2 linked regions of the Larkinella insperata genome follow. The protein of the gene in region 2 interacts with the protein of the main gene of each other region in a pairwise test. Links are inferred from orthologs where the notes say so. Each region holds a gene or a part of one and is shown on either strand. Other genes may lie near its edges. The genes, in order: dnaE and OQ371_RS06875.

Region 1 (8,357 bases), 3.6 Mb from region 2 along the record:
TCGGAATAAAGTTACCGTGCCAGTAGGCAATGGTGCCTTTTCGGTCGGCATAAACCGTGTTGTTGGTCGCGTTTCCGTTCAGCTTCATTACTTTTTTATAACTCTCGTAATCCTTCGCTTTCGTGCGCAGGTACGATTGGGCGAGCGCGTTCAGCGGATCGTTCATCATATTGATAGTGATCCACTTATCCCCCAACTGACCGGCTACGGGGCCGTGGTGCGTGCGGTAAAGCGTAACTTCTCTGAACTGAATACCGTTGGCCGTTTTGTAGGGAAACTTTACCGTTTGGGTTTGCACGGGTTTCCACTCGCTGCCGTGTTTGTAGTAATACGTTCCGTCGCGCTTTTCGACGGTTTCCAGGTATTCATCCACCGAATCGGAATTTCCGGAGGTGTGCATCCAGCCGCAGTTTTCGTTGAAGCCCTGATACACAAAAAACTGCCCCCAGGTAACGGCTCCGTAGGCATTCAAGCCTTTTTTGCTCGCCAGGTGCACTTCCGAGCGAAAGTAAAAGGAGGTGTGCGGGTTGATCAGCAGCATGGCATTTTTGCTGGCGGTTTTAGACGGTGCAATGGCAAAACCGTTGGAGCCGGTGGGTTCGCGCTCGTGCTTTTCAAAATCGTAACGATGCGACGACCATTTTGAGTTGGTGTAAAACGCCTTGATCCGGTCGGTGGAAATGACGCTGATGTTACCGCCAATGCTGCCTTCGCTGAACATCAACGGCATCCAGGGCTGAAACCGGGTCAGCAGCCGCGGCTTGACGTTTGGGTGGGTGTAGAGGTAATAGTTCGTGCCATCGGCAAAAGCATCCATCAACTCCCGCATCCAGGATGGCGATTTTTTGTAGAGTGCAATGGCCTGTGTGGTGTCCATAAAAAGCCGCGCTCGGATGTCGTGGTACAATGCCTCTTCGCCCTCCACTTCCGCCATGCGCCCAATGGCGTCGATGTAGTTTTCCTCCACACGCGCGAAATCATCCTCGCACTGCGTGTACAACAGCCCGAAAACCACATCCGCGTCGGTTTTGCCGTAAATGTGCGGGATGTCCCAGGTATCGCGGGTGATGGTGATGGTTCGGGCGCGCTTTTGCCAGCGAGCAATTTCGTCCGGTGTAAAGGGTTGTGCCAGGACCGGCAGCGTGAGGAGAGAAGAAATCAGCAGGAGAAGTTGTTTCATCGTTTGGGCCGTATTCGGTGTACGGTAATATAGACCAAAAGACGAAACTGGACAAGTCCTGAAAGGCAGTTTATGGACTTACCCGTCAACAAAAAAGCCAGACTGGCAGCCCGGCTTTTTTGTAAATAGATAATGGGGTTGGAAACAAAGTAACCTCTTCCCAAAACAGGTACCTTTTTCGGCGAAAACGATCAGAATTAGGAATTATCTAACCATTTGCCGGTATGAGTTACTCGTGTTTGCTATGATCATGCTCCAGATGGGCAACTAATTTCTGTTCCAGAACAGCTTTCGGAACGGCACCGATTACTTTATCAACCATTTTACCGTTTTTGAAAACCATCAGGGTCGGGATGCTGCGGATACCGAATTGCGCCGGAACCTGGGCGTTCATATCAACGTCCATTTTGGCGACAACGGCTTTGCCTTCGTACTCGCCGGCCAGTTGCTCCACAACGGGTCCGATCATTTTACAGGGTCCACACCATTCGGCCCAAAAATCTACTAAGACAGGTTTATCGGAATTGATTACATCTGCGAAGTTAGCGTCGGTTATTTCAATCGCTTTTGCCATGACTATGTCTCGGTTATATATAGTATTTTAACTCATCTGTACGTACAATGTTTTGGATTTGAAAAAAGTTCATCCAATTGTTTGAATGCAATGGACCTTTCGGCGACAACGCAACCTCCGAAAGCTTATTCCGCTCTACGGGCTTTATGCTAAATCGCTAGCATCCTTCTGTCCAGGCAGTTAACCGCTCGTCAAATAAATTACAATGCAAGCTACTAGGTTTTGCAAAGTAGCTCATAAGATTTTACTTTTGACTAGATTCACCTTAATCCAACGACAACTAATGAAAAAGCTCCTCCTGCTTCCCCTGCTCCTGGGCAGCCTTTTACCCGCTTACGCGCAATGTGACAAAGATCTGGCGCTGGCCGTTTCCAACACCGAATACCTCAGCGCAACCGGTGCTGTGGAGCGAACCGTGGATGAAAAAAGCACCATTGAGATCAACAAAACGGACGTGGTGATTAGGCCCGGAAATGAGGACCGCAAAATGAACGGAAAAATTCAATCCAACACCTGTACTTGGAGCGTTCCCTACAAGGAAGGAAAATCGGTGATCAAAGCGCGTTTTGACGATCCATCGGGTAATCAGCAGAATGCCATTATTACGCTCGAAGGCAAAGACGGCAAAATAACGTTTCTGATGGAAGTAGCCGAAATGCCCGACCGAAAAATCCGGGTCAATGTCGATAAATTTGAGGAAAAGAAATAAAGTATATTCATTGGCGGCTATCGTTCATAACACTCGGTGTGATCGATAGCCGCCGAACGTTTTTAATTCAGTCGGTATCCTACCCCGTCCATCGCATCGAGCGCTTTGAGCAGCTCGTTGACGGGCGTAATTTTGAAGGGGCGCGATAACATGCTGACTTCCAGCCGATCTTCTTCGTCGGTGACCCGAAGCACCAGGTTACAGGAGCCCGGATATTCTTTCACCAAATCGGTTATTTTGGCCACAAACTCGTTGTTGATCAGCTTTAAGTCCAGCTGCACAGAGAGTTCTTTGCTGTATTTTGTCCGCACCTCGGTAAGCAACTGAATGAAGTTCGGGCGGAACTCAAAAGCGTCGGAGTTCCAGCGGTTTTGCAGCTTTCCTTTCACGTGCAGAAACAGCCCTTCCTCGATATAATTGCCCAGCCGGACAAAATCTTCCCCGAACAAACTCATCTCAACCGAGCCGTTGTAATCCTCCAACTTGAAAATCACGAACGGGTTCCCGTTTTTCGACTGCCGGAGCTGTTTGCTCGACACGATTCCCCCAACGGTTATTTCTTTCCCCTGGTTCGATTCATCAAACAGCTTGTCCACCGTGCAGGTGCAGAAGCTTTCCAGTTCGATCCGGAATTCGTCCAGCGGGTGGCCGGAGATGTAGAAACCAACGACCTCTTTCTCGAATTTGAGTTTTTCGATTTCGCTCCAGGGCTGAACATTCGGCGGTTTGGGAAGCGGAATGTTGGGTTCCCCGCCAGCGCCCCCAAACAGCGACTGCTGAGCCGCCGACTTCTCGGCGTGGTAGTTGTTGGCGTAGCGGGTCAGCTTCTCAATAAAGGTGGCCGTTTCGCCCGCCGGAATGTCGAAAAACTGCGCCCGGTGCATTTCTCCCAGGTTGTCAAATGAGCCCGCGTAAGCCAGCGATTCGAGGGTTTTCTTGTTGACCGTCCGCAGGTTAACCCGGATGACGAAGTCAAAAATATCCTTGAACGGACCGCCTTTTCTGCGTTCCTCAATGATCGATTCAACGGCGGCATCCCCCGTGCCTTTGATAGCCCCCAGCCCAAACCGGATTTCGCCCTTCTGGTTGACCCCGAAAAACCGCTCCGATTCGTTTACATCCGGCCCCAAAACCGGAATGCCGATCGCCTTACACTCTTCCATGAAGAAAGTGATCTTTTCGATGTTGCCCAAGCAGCTCGTCAAGACGGCCGCCATGTACTCGGCTTTGTAGTGCGTCTTGAGGAAGGCCGTCTGGTAGGCCACAAACGCGTAACAGGTCGAGTGCGATTTGTTGAAGGCGTAGGAGGCAAACGCTTCCCAGTCGGTCCAGACTTTCTCGCAGGTTTTGATGTTCAGTTTGTTGGCTGCGCAACCCTCCACAAACTTGCCCTTCATTTTGTCGAGTGTCGCCTTGTCTTTTTTCCCCATTGCCTTCCGCAACACGTCGGCATCACCCTTCGTAAAACCAGCCAGCTTCTGCGACAGAAGCATGATCTGCTCCTGGTAGACGTTGATGCCGTAGGTGTCGGCCAGGTATTCTTCCATTTCCGGCAGGTCGTACTTCACTTCCTCGCGCCCGTGTTTCCGGTTGATAAATGTCGGGATGTAGGCAATCGGACCCGGTCGGTAAAGGGCGTTCATGGCAATCAGGTCCTCAAACCGGTCGGGCTTGAGGTCCTTCATGTATTTCTTCATTCCGTCGGATTCGAACTGGAAGATGGCGTTCGTCTCCCCGCGCTGGAAGAGTTTGTAGGTTTCCTCGTCGTCCAGCGGAATGTCGTCAATGTCGGTTTCGACACCGTTAATGAAAAAACCGCCGTGGTTTTGCCGGATCAGCCGCAGGCACTCCTTGATGATGGTCAGGTTTCGCAGACCCAGAAAGTCCATCTTGATAACGCCCGCATCCTCGATCACCCGGCCCTCGTACTGCGTGATAATCAGTTCGGATTCTTTCGACGTCGATACCGGAACAATGTTCGAGAGATCTTCCGGCGCAATAATGATCCCGGCCGCGTGAATCCCGGTGTTCCGAATGTTGCCTTCCAGCTTCCGGGCCTGTTTCAGCACCTTGGCCTGCAAATCGTTTCCGGATTCGATGTGCCGCATCCGCTTCACGTTCTCGACCTCCTCCGGCTGGATCATCTGCCCCAGCGAATCAATCGGATCCTCAAAAATCTTCTTGAGGGTCATGTTGTAGGTCGGCTTGTCGGGCACGAGTTTGGCCAGTGCGTTCGATTCGGGCAGCGGCAACTCCATCACGCGGGCCACGTCTTTAATGGCCGACTTGGCCGCCATCGTACCGTAGGTCACGATCTGGGCCACCTGCTGCTTCCCGTATTTCTTGACCACGTAGTCGATCACCTTCTGACGGCCTTCGTCGTCAAAGTCGGTATCAATATCGGGCATCGACTTCCGGTCGGGGTTCAAAAACCGCTCGAACAGCAGGTTGTACTTGATGGGGTCGATGTTGGTGATTCCGATGCAGTAGGCCACCGCCGAACCAGCCGCCGAGCCCCGGCCCGGGCCAACCATCACGCCCAGGTCGCGCCCGGCCTTGATGAAGTCGGAAACGATCAGAAAGTATCCCGCAAAACCCATCTGCCGGATGACACCCAGCTCAAACCGCAGCCGTTCATCGGCTTCCGGCGACAGAATCTTGTAGCGTTGCTTGGCCCCTTCGAAGGTCAGAAACTCCAGGTAATCGTCCTGGGAGGCAAAGCCGTCGGGAATCACGAAGTTGGGCAGCAGAATGTCGCGCTTCAGCTTCAGCGTTTCCACCTTGTCGACAATCTCGTTGGTGTTGTCAATCGCTTCCGGCAAATCCTTGAAGAGCGTCGACATTTCCTCGGTATTCTTAAAGTAGAACTGGTCGTTAAAAAACGCAAACCGGGTTCCTTTCTTGAAGCCTTCTTCGTCGTTAAACTCCTTTTCGGAGGGCGTACTCAGTTTTTCGTTGGTATTGACGCATAGCAGGATATCGTGCGCGACCCAATCTTCCCGATCCACGTAATGGGAGTCGTTGGAAGCAATAATTTTGACGTTGTATTTCCGGGCCAACCGCACTAGCACCTCATTCACCTTGATCTGGTCGGGAATCTCGTGCCGTTGCAGCTCGACGTAATAGTCCTCACCAAACCGATCCAGCCACCACTGAAACTCTTTCTCCCCGGCTTCCTCGCCTTTCTTCAAAATGGTTTTGGGTACCGACGCCCCGATGCAGCAGGTCGACGCAATCAAGCCTTCCTTGTACTGGTCAATCAGCTCCTTCGTAATCCGCGGATACTTGCCGTATAAGCCTTCCATGTAGCCCAGCGAGCAGAGCTTGATCAGGTTTTTGTAACCCGTCGGGTTCTTGGCCAGCAGCAGCTGGTGGTAGCGAATGTCTTTCTGTTCTTTGGTAAACTGCTTTTTGGTGTGGTCTTCCACCACGTAAAACTCGCAGCCAACCACCGGTTTGATGCCCTGCTTGGCGGCTTCGGCCACAAACTCAAACACGCCGAACATGTTCCCGTGGTCGGTAATGGCGACGGCGGGCATGTTATCGGCTTTGGCCTTCTTAATCAGTTTCTTGATTTCAGCCTGCCCGTCGAGCAGGGAGTACTGGGTATGGCAGTGGAGGTGGGAAAATTGCATCAGTCCTTGTTTTCAGGAAGAATTTGTTAGCTAAAAATAAGCCTTTCCTGCGAGGTAAACAGGGATTGTCGGCGAAAAATTTCCCCACGATTGATTGTCAGTGATTTAAAAACCGCCCTGTTTTAAGGTTTCGGTCTTCCGATTCTAACGGTGGGCATCCAAACCGCTCCGCCTTTTCAAGCCGCTGCTGGGGTCATTGTCACGTTCTCCGTTTCTTCTTTTTCACCCACTCCTGCCGGAGGGTAATCATCACCGACTCGTGTTCGGATACCGGGTAATTGACCAGCATGTAGGTGGCTTCCCGGCTCATGGGCAGGTACACCAATCCCCGGACGGATTCCCCGGGTTGCAGCCTCGTGGGTTTCATCGACAAGTCCTTCCAACGGTAAGTTTCGTACTCGTAGCGCTGCATCCGGTCGGCAAATAATCCGTGGTCGATCATGCGCTTGGTTTGAATAGCCGCGTAGATGTTGTTGTGCGTCACCCGGTTCTGCACCCAGCGCTCGGGCCGGTGGTTGTTGCGGTTGGTCGAGGTAGCCACGTCGCTGGCAATGGCGGCCACCATCAACACGGTGTTGATCACCTTGGCCGTTTTCAGCCGTTTTACTTCGCGCTGCTGGTTGATGGCCGTGCGGTCGGCTTCCCGAACCGGATCAGCCGCCGAAAACATCAGGGGTTTCTGGGGTGTCCCGACGGCGCTAAACAGCGTTTTCTGTTCCTTATCCAGGGCCGTGTATTCAAAATCGGCCGGATGGACCTCGAAAGGGTGGTCGGTTTTGTTTTTTACTTCAATATCCAGCGCAACGTATTGCAAATCCAACCGCTCAAAGGAGGCTACCACGGCAATACCGTCCTTTTCGGCTTTCGTCGTCGGTCGACCTTCGATCTCGGCCACATCACCGGAAACAGGCGTGAGTTGGTAAACCTTGCTGGCACAGCCGCTTAAACCGCTCAGCGACACGAGACAAACCCACCCGATCAGTATCTGTATTCCTGTCTTCATACCGTCCCTTGTTTGATACCGAAGGTACGCATCTCCGAAGCCAAAATCAATGAACTTTGTGATGAATGATCGCAGGCTTCGATAAACCGTTAACGAAACAAATTCTGCACGGCCAGCCAGACGTTCCAGCCGCCAAAAAGCAGCGAGACGGCCACCACCGTGAGCATCGCGACGTTTTGCAACACCGAGTTCCGGTATGCCTCCGGAATGAGCGTGCGATCGTTGACGGCCAGAAACAAAAACACCGTCACCACTGGCAGCAGAATCCCGTTGATGGCCTGAACCACCACAATAATGGTCACCGGATTGTAGTCCGACAGGCCGAACGCCAGACCAATGCCCAGCACCAGCAGCCAGACCAGCCGGTAATTCCAGGACTTTACCGACCAGCCCAGCAGACTCCGGGCCGTAACCGCAGCCGCCAGCGGGGCCGTCAGCGACGAAGCAAAACCGGCGGCAAACAAGCCAAACGCAAAGAGCATGCCGCCCCAGCTTCCCACCCGGTTGCTGAGGACGTCGGCCATGTTGGTAAAAGAAAAGCCGCCCGTAACGAGCAGCCCCGCCAGCAGCAGCACGACCGAAATCAATCCGCCCAGCAGGACGGCCACCCAGATGCCCAGCCGCATTTCGCTCAGCGTCTGGCCCGACGTAATGCCTGAACCGAAAAACAGGTTGTACGGCACAATGGTGGTTCCGATCAGGCTGTTGATGAGCAGCAACGAACCCGCCGGAAACGACGGCGTCACCAGCGCCCGGGTTACCTCCACCGCCGAGACGGGCGCGCCAAACGCCACGTACACAAAAGCCCCGCCCATCGCAAAAACAACGATGCCCAGAAAATTGGCAATCCACTGCGTCGAGCCAATAGCCAGCAGAATCAGGCAAACCAGCCCGATACCGCCCGTCAGGGCTTTGACCGGCCAGCCCGTCAGCAAGGCCAGACCGGAAACCGCCCCGAGAATATTACCGGCCTGGTATGCCGCACACCCCATCCAGACGGCCAAAAACAAGAGCAACGGTATGGTTTTACCGCGCTGCTGATTGGCCAGCGCAATGGTCTGGCCCAGATCCCGGCCGGTCGCGATGGTGATGCGCGAAGCCGCTTCCTGAAGCCAAACCGTCCCGAGCGTCGCAAACGTCAGCACCCACAGCAGGCTCAATCCGTACTGCGCCCCGGCCATCGTGCAGGCTGTAACCGAACCGGGACCAATAAAAGCGGCCGAAATTACCGACCAGAACAAAATACTGCCCAGACC
Region 2 (7,046 bases):
GTCAACCGCCGGCATACCGACGAGCAGCCTCCGGAGGGCATTCGTTACGTAGACCAGGCCACCCTCTTTGCCGAAAGCGATGTGGTATCGCTGCACTGCCCGGCTACCGACGAAAACCGGGGTTTTGTGAACGCCGAACTGCTCAGCCGGATGAAGCCGACAGCTTTTCTGATCAACACCAGCCGGGGGGTACTCATCAACGAAGCGGATCTGGCCGAAGCGCTGAACAACGGGCGGCTGGCCGGGGCCGGTCTGGATGTACTGGGGACAGAGCCGCCTGCCGCCGATAACCCCTTGTTCTCGGCTCGCAACTGTCTCATCACTCCTCACCTGGCCTGGGCCAGCCTGGAAGCCCGCCAACGGCTGCTGCACGAAATCGTCGAAAACATTCATGCCTTTTTTGCCGGTAAACCCCGCAATGTGGTGAACTAAGCCGCTTTCCATAAATTTTCTGGATAGCCCCGCAACGCATTGCGGGGCTTTTTCGTCTGGTCGATTGTACCGTTCCGTCAATTTGGTAACAGGTAATGGCGTTGCCGCTGGCAACTTTGTATCTTTCTTTTTCAATAGGTTACGATTTATGCTTCAACGTTTTACCAGTTCTGATAATGAATATGCTGTTGAATCGGCGCGCGGTTGGGCTTTCCGTGCGCCACTGCTTCAAGATCGCCCTGTGTAGTCTGTTGCTGGGCCTCCTGACCACCCCGGACGGGTATGGAAAACACATCTATGGCGGAGAAATGAACCTGCAGGCAACAGCCCGCCCGAACTACTCTACCCTTACGCTAACCCTTTATCTGGATCAGGCCAACGCTTCTCCCAGCAGCTACGAACAACAGATAGACCTCTACATTTTCCAGAAAAGCGATCATAGCCTCGTTACGACGGCCCGCGTTCATCAAACGGCTTCCCAGCGGGTTCGCTACGAAAACCAGGCCTGCGCCGACCTGCGGAACCTAAGCGTACTGGCGATGAACTACAGCACCGAACTTTATTTAAACCCCAACACGTTCAGCGACCCCGGCGGCTATTACGTGGTTTGGGATCGTTGTTGCCGGAGTGCCGATATTAGTAACATTCAGGACCCCGGGGGGGAGGGTATGGTTTTTTACATGGAATTTCCTCCGGTTCAGCGTAACGGTGCGGCTTTTCCCAATTCGAGCCCGCAGTTCAGCTTTCCTAACGGCGACTACATCTGTGTAGGAAAGCCCTTCCAATTGAATTTTGGAGCCACCGACACCGACGGTGATCAGCTCCGCTATTCGCTGGTGACACCATTGGCCGGGTACACGAACAGCACGGGTTTGTTTACCGTGGGTGACGGCAGTTCGCACGAAACCTATCCGGAAGTAAGCTGGCTACCGGGTTACAGCGCCACCACCGCTATTCCCGGCAATCCCGCCCTGAAAATTGACCCGCAAACCGGGCAACTGAGCGTAACGGCCAGACAGGCCGGACTCTTTATTTTCGCGGTCTTGTGCGAAGAATACCGCAACGGCGTCCGGATCGGGGCCATTCGGCGGGAATTTCAGATGCCGGTGGTCGATTGCGGCAACAACACCCCACCCCCGCCGGTGATCAGCTACAAAAACATTGAAACCCTCGATTTATCCATCTGCGAGGGCGCCACCGTCACCTTGGCCACCGAAGCCGATCCGCGCTGGTCATACCAGTGGCAACACAACGGGGCCAACATGGCGGGCGCAACCTCGGCCACCGTAACCGTCAGCGAACCGGGTGATTACGTGGTCGTCAAGAGTTTTGCTTCCATCTGCGGCAACGACACCACTTCAAAAATAACCCGGGTGCAGACGCTCCCGCCCCCCGCAGCCACCATTACTCCCGATAAAGAACCGAAGTTCTGCGAAGGCCAATCGCTGGCCCTATCAATCCAGCCCGAAAAAGGAACAAGCTATCAATGGACGGAAAACGGTACGGCCCTGCCCGGCGCAACCGGCTCGTCGATCACCGTCAACAAAGCCGGGTTATACGGCGTCCGGGCTACTTCATCGCTGGACTGCGTTAACCGCGACAGCCTGGCGGTGGTGGTCAATCCGAATCCGACCGCAACGCTGACCAGTTCCACGACGGCCATTTGCCAGGACGGTGAAGTCCGGCTGAATGCCTCTGCGGGTTCCAATTTTCAATACGAATGGCGAATGGACAACACTGCGCTGGGTACGGGTACAGCCGCAACGATGCAGGCCCGGCTGGCCGGTGCGTACCAGGTTCTGGTTACCGACGCCAATGGTTGCCAGTCGCTTTCGGCTCCCTTGCCGCTCAGCATCGTTCCGCGCCCGGACATGCAGTTCGACACCGTTGCCCCCGTCTGTGCCAGCCGAACCGAACCTGTGCTGCTCGCTGCCAGTCCGGCTGGCGGGGTATTTTCCGGCGCGGGTGTTACCGGCAATCAGTTTATTCCCTCAAATGCCGGGGCGGGGTTGTACACGATTACGTACACGTACGCCGGAAATTCAGCCTGCCCGGCCGCAATCAGTCGGCAGATCCGCGTGGAGCCTTCGGTTGTGATCAACATGCCGGAACGAATCACGGTGTTGATGGGCAATTCGGTTCCGCTCAAACCAACCCTCAACGGCCAACCGGTTCGCTTTCAGTGGGAGCCACCCGAAACCCTTTCTGACGCCACCACCCAGAACCCGACGGCTACCCCGCCGACATCAACCACCTACAAGCTGACGGTGACCTCTTCCGGCGACTGCCGGAGCGAAAAAAGTGTTCTGGTTGATGTGTTGAAGCGGATGTTTATTGCCGACGCATTTTCACCCAACAACGACGGCATCAATGACGCGCTGGAAATTCGCAATACTGATCAGTTTCCGGATTGCGAGGTAACCATTTACAACCGTTGGGGCGAAGTGGTTTTCTTCTCAAAAGGCTACGACAAACCGTGGAACGGCACCTACCTCAATCAGAAGGTGCAAGCAGGCACTTACCAGTATCGCATCAAAACCAACCAGCCCATACTGCCCGAATACCGGGGATCTGTCCTGGTCACGTATTGACGACAAACTGTCCTTCAGGTTTCATTTTTAATAACGCCGGGTGGCGTCTAAGCGTCCGTCTGTCGTATCAAATGGTCTTTCAAAGCTGATAAAACCGATAACGGTCGGCTAACAGAACGGTAGCCTATAAATTTTATAGAAAAAGTATATTTAAGCGTACCACATTCATTTATTTTGTACTTTTCGGAGTCAATAGCAGGGTGTTGTGGATGTAGTTAATCGACTCTATTGACACGATAGGGAAGTTAGTTTAGCAGTATTGAAAATGACGGAAACAGGAGTGGGGGCTTTACCCTCCAAACTGCCGTGGGTTGGAACAACCATCTTCACGGTTATGTCGAAATTGGCGACTGAAACGGGAGCCATCAACTTGTCGCAGGGATTTCCGGGATTTGACTGCTCACCGGACTTAGTGGCTCTAGTGGAGCAGTACCTGAAAACAAGATTTAACCAGTATGCTCCCATGACCGGCGTACCGGCCTTGCGGGAGGCCCTGGCGCAGAAAACCGAGCAGTTGTACGGCGTTGTATACCACCCGGAATCCGAAGTAACGGTTACATCCGGCGCCACAGAAGCCCTGTTTGCCGCCATTACGGCGGTGATCCGGCCCGGCGACGAAGTGATCGTATTTGAACCGGCGTACGACAGCTACGTCCCGGCCATCGAGCTAAACGGCGGTGTTCCGGTCTTTGTAACCCTCACCCCGCCTACCTACGCCATCGATTGGGCAGCCGTTCGGGCGAAGGTTACAGAGAAAACGCGGCTGATCATCGTCAATACGCCCCACAACCCGACGGGGCGCGTCTGGACGGCCGACGATCTGGAACAACTGGCCGCGCTGGTCAATCACCGCGACATCTGGATCGTGAGCGACGAAGTCTACGAGCACATCCGCTTCGACGGCCGCCCGCATCTGTCGCTGGCAACCCACCCGGTTTTGCAGGAACGCACGTTTATCTGCGGCTCCTTCGGCAAAACGTTCCACATTACAGGCTGGAAAATTGGTTACTGCCTGGCTCCGAAGGAGTTGACCACCGAGTTTCGGAAAATCCACCAATACCTGACGTTCAGCACCGTTACGCCCATTCAGCACGCGCTGGCCGATTACCTGAAAAATCCGGAGCCCTACGAAGCCCTGCCCGCTTTCTACGAACGCAAGCGAGACCTGTTTCTGGGGAGCATCCGCGGATCACGGTTTGAGTTTCAACCGACCGAGGGCAGCTTTTTCCAGACCGTTTCCTATCAGGCCATCACGGACGAATCCGATTATGAGCTGGCCGTTCGGTTGACCAAAGAGATCGGGGTTGCGTCCATTCCGGTTTCGGTGTTCTACCGCCAGAAAAACGATTACAAGATTCTGCGTTTCTGCTTTGCCAAAGACGACGAAACCCTGCTGCGGGCCGGTGAGCGGCTCAGTCGATTGTAACTTCTTTGTTCAACACCATGAATACAACCTCTGTCAGTTGCCCCGTCGATGGGGTTAAAGTCAACGAAAATAAGGTTCGCACGACTGCATTCTTTGTGTGGGCTCTGATGAGCACCTACTTACTGACGACCGTTTGGGTAATCCCGGCGTTATTACTTGCGGATTTTGCGCTGCGGGCCTTCAATTTCGGCCAATGGAGTCCGTTGGGCTGGCTCAGCGGGCGGTTTGTCAAAGCCTTTCGGTTACCGGTTCAGATGATTGATCAGGGACCAAAGCGGTTTGCCGCGGGCATCGGCCTGGTTTTCTCGACCACCATTCTGGCGTTTCACCTGCTGGGCCTGAATCCCCTGCTCCTGGCCAGTATCATCACCCTTTTCGCGGCCCTGGAAGCCTTTGCCGGTTTTTGCGCGGGCTGCCACGTTTACACGCTTCTTCAACCTATTCTTAGAAAAAAGTAACGCAAACCCTCTTCTGCAATATGACCCCTACCGTTGCCAATCGGACCTGGTTGCCCGGTCTGGCAACCGATGACAAGCAGGCAATGAAGCCCACACAGACATGGAAATTACGGAGCTGAACTGGATGGCCCTGGCCGTTCCCTTCTTTCTGTTTTTTATGGGACTGGAATACCTCGTTTCCAAATGGCAGAAAAAAGATTACTTTCGATTCAATAATTCGGTTGCCAACATCAACGTCGGGATTGCCGAACGGCTGCTCGACACCTTCACGGTCGGCGCGTTTTATTTTGTTTACGATTACCTCCACCGGCACTACGCGCTGTTTGACCTGAAACCGGGCATTCTGAGCTGGGTCGCTCTCTTTCTGGCAACCGACCTGGTTTGGTACTGGTATCACCGGCTGGCGCACGAAATCAACCTGTTCTGGAGCGCCCACGTCGTTCACCACCAGAGCGAAGATTTCAACTATACGGTTTCGGCCCGGATCACGGTTTTTCAGGCCATCATCCGGACCGGCTTCTGGACGGTTCTGCCCCTGATCGGCTTTCCGGCGGAGATGATTACTACGCTGTTGCTGCTACACGGTTTGTACCCGTTCTTTATCCATACCCGCACCATCGGCAAACTGGGTTGGCTGGAATACGTTTTTGTAACGCCCTCCCACCACCGCGTTCACCACGCCAGCAATCCGGAGTACCTGGATAAAAACTACGGCGATGTGCTGATCATCTGGGACAAGCTGTTTGGCACGTTTGTCGAAGAAAAGGAAGACGCCCAGGAGTTGGTTTACGGCCTGACCAAACCGCTCGAAAGCCACAGTTTTTTGTGGCAGCAGTTCCATTTCATGATGGAGCTGGCCGAAACCGTTCGCCGGACGCCGGGCTTCGGGCCGAAGCTGAAAGTCCTGTTTGGCCGTCCGGACGACATCGACCCGACGGTGCGGGATCAGCTGGAAAAACGGTTTCTGTCGCGCTCGTCCGTCCGCAGCGGCAACCGACGGTTTCAAGGCTACGTCTTGGGCCAACTGATTGGCATCCTGGCTATCCTGTTTGTTTTTCTGCTCTTTGAGAAACAGGTCACCCTGTACCACCAGGTCTTGATTTCCCTGTTTATTCTGATTACCCTGGTCAACTGTGGAGCGTTGCTCGAGCAGCGCCAATGGGTTTTTTACTTGGAAATCAGTCGCGTTTCGCTGCTGGTCCTGGCTGCGTTGCCGTATCTGCACGATCCACTGTACGTACGACTGTTCTTCCTCGGATTTTTACTGGTCTGGGCATATTTTTCCAGCCTTCAGAAACAGTATTTGCGGCTGGTGTATGGCCTGGCTGTTCCAATCAACAAGTAAAAAAAAGCCGGAGCTGAATCTCCGGCTTTCCTTAAAAGGCCGTGTGGCCCAACACCTTATCCAGTTCAACCGTTGCCGTCAGGTAGTCGTAAATCGCCTGCAGGTAGTTGGATTTGGCCTGCGTGAGCGAGAGTTCCGCGTCCGAGAGGTCCAGCCGCGAAGCGATGCCCTGTTTCCAGCGGTCGCGGGTGATGCGGTACCCCAATTCGGCAACAGTAACGGTTTGTTGTTGGGTGGCGATGCGCAGCCGGGACTCTTCCACATTGGAAAGGCTGATCTTGACCTGAGCGCGTACTACTTCCTTCAGGTTGAGCAGTTGGGTTTCGCTCTGCTGGCGGGATATAACGGCCTGCTGAATCCGGGAAACCGTCCGAAAACCGCTAAAAATCGGAACATTTAGCTGCAAACCGATGTACGAACTGAGCGGCCAGTTGTAATGATCCAGGCGTAAGTGGTTGGCCTGTGCCTGTGCTTGCAGCAAGCCGATGGCCGACAATTTAGGAGCGCGTTCGGCGGTTTGCAGGGCAATTTGTTCCCGATTTAGCTTTTCCGTCAACTCCAGCCGATGCACCTCCGGCCGGGCCTGAACGGCATCCAGAAAAGCATCGGCTCCGGGCGCCACAAACGCGCCGGAATCGTAATGCAACGAATCCTGAAGGTCCACGATTTCGCGTTCGTCCAGACCCATCGTCCGTTTTAAAACCGTCTTGGTGATTTCAACCTGGTTGGTCAGGCGAATGATTTCCGGGCGCAGGTTTTCAACCGAAACAAACGCCCGCAGCGTGTCAACCCGC

What was found.
Region 1: the proteins of OQ371_RS06875 (region 2) and dnaE interact in binary tests that used the Escherichia coli proteins (3 or more experiments, as listed by UniProt). The link is inferred for Larkinella insperata from one-to-one orthologs.

The regions. Positions count from the first base shown.
Region 1 is NZ_CP110973.1:5,308,034-5,316,390, forward strand. The notes cover bases 2,326-6,409. They hold dnaE (DNA polymerase III subunit alpha), read right to left. Parts: upstream 6,099-6,409; coding sequence 2,526-6,098; downstream 2,326-2,525. Other genes in these bases: OQ371_RS21400 (hypothetical protein), read left to right, coding at 2,326-2,463; OQ371_RS21410 (hypothetical protein), read right to left, coding at 6,298-6,409. In the rest of the region: OQ371_RS21390 (penicillin acylase family protein), read right to left, coding at 1-1,180; trxA (thioredoxin), read right to left, coding at 1,410-1,754; more of OQ371_RS21400, read left to right, coding at 2,038-2,325; more of OQ371_RS21410, read right to left, coding at 6,410-7,101; OQ371_RS21415 (NRAMP family divalent metal transporter), read right to left, coding at 7,191-8,342. UniProt on the Escherichia coli protein: DNA polymerase III is a complex, multichain enzyme responsible for most of the replicative synthesis in bacteria. This DNA polymerase also exhibits 3' to 5' exonuclease activity. The alpha chain is the DNA polymerase catalytic subunit.
Region 2 is NZ_CP110973.1:1,700,486-1,707,531, forward strand. Bases 2,596-5,368 are described here. They hold OQ371_RS06875 (methionine aminotransferase), read left to right. Parts: upstream 2,596-3,288; coding sequence 3,289-4,449; downstream 4,450-5,368. Other genes in these bases: OQ371_RS06870 (T9SS type B sorting domain-containing protein), read left to right, coding at 2,596-3,023; OQ371_RS06880 (DUF4395 domain-containing protein), read left to right, coding at 4,467-4,907; OQ371_RS06885 (sterol desaturase family protein), read left to right, coding at 5,008-5,368. Also shown: OQ371_RS06865 (D-2-hydroxyacid dehydrogenase), read left to right, coding at 1-432; more of OQ371_RS06870, read left to right, coding at 609-2,595; more of OQ371_RS06885, read left to right, coding at 5,369-6,252; OQ371_RS06890 (TolC family protein), read right to left, coding at 6,284-7,046. UniProt on the Escherichia coli protein: Shows aminotransferase activity with methionine and histidine as substrates, and to a lesser extent also with phenylalanine.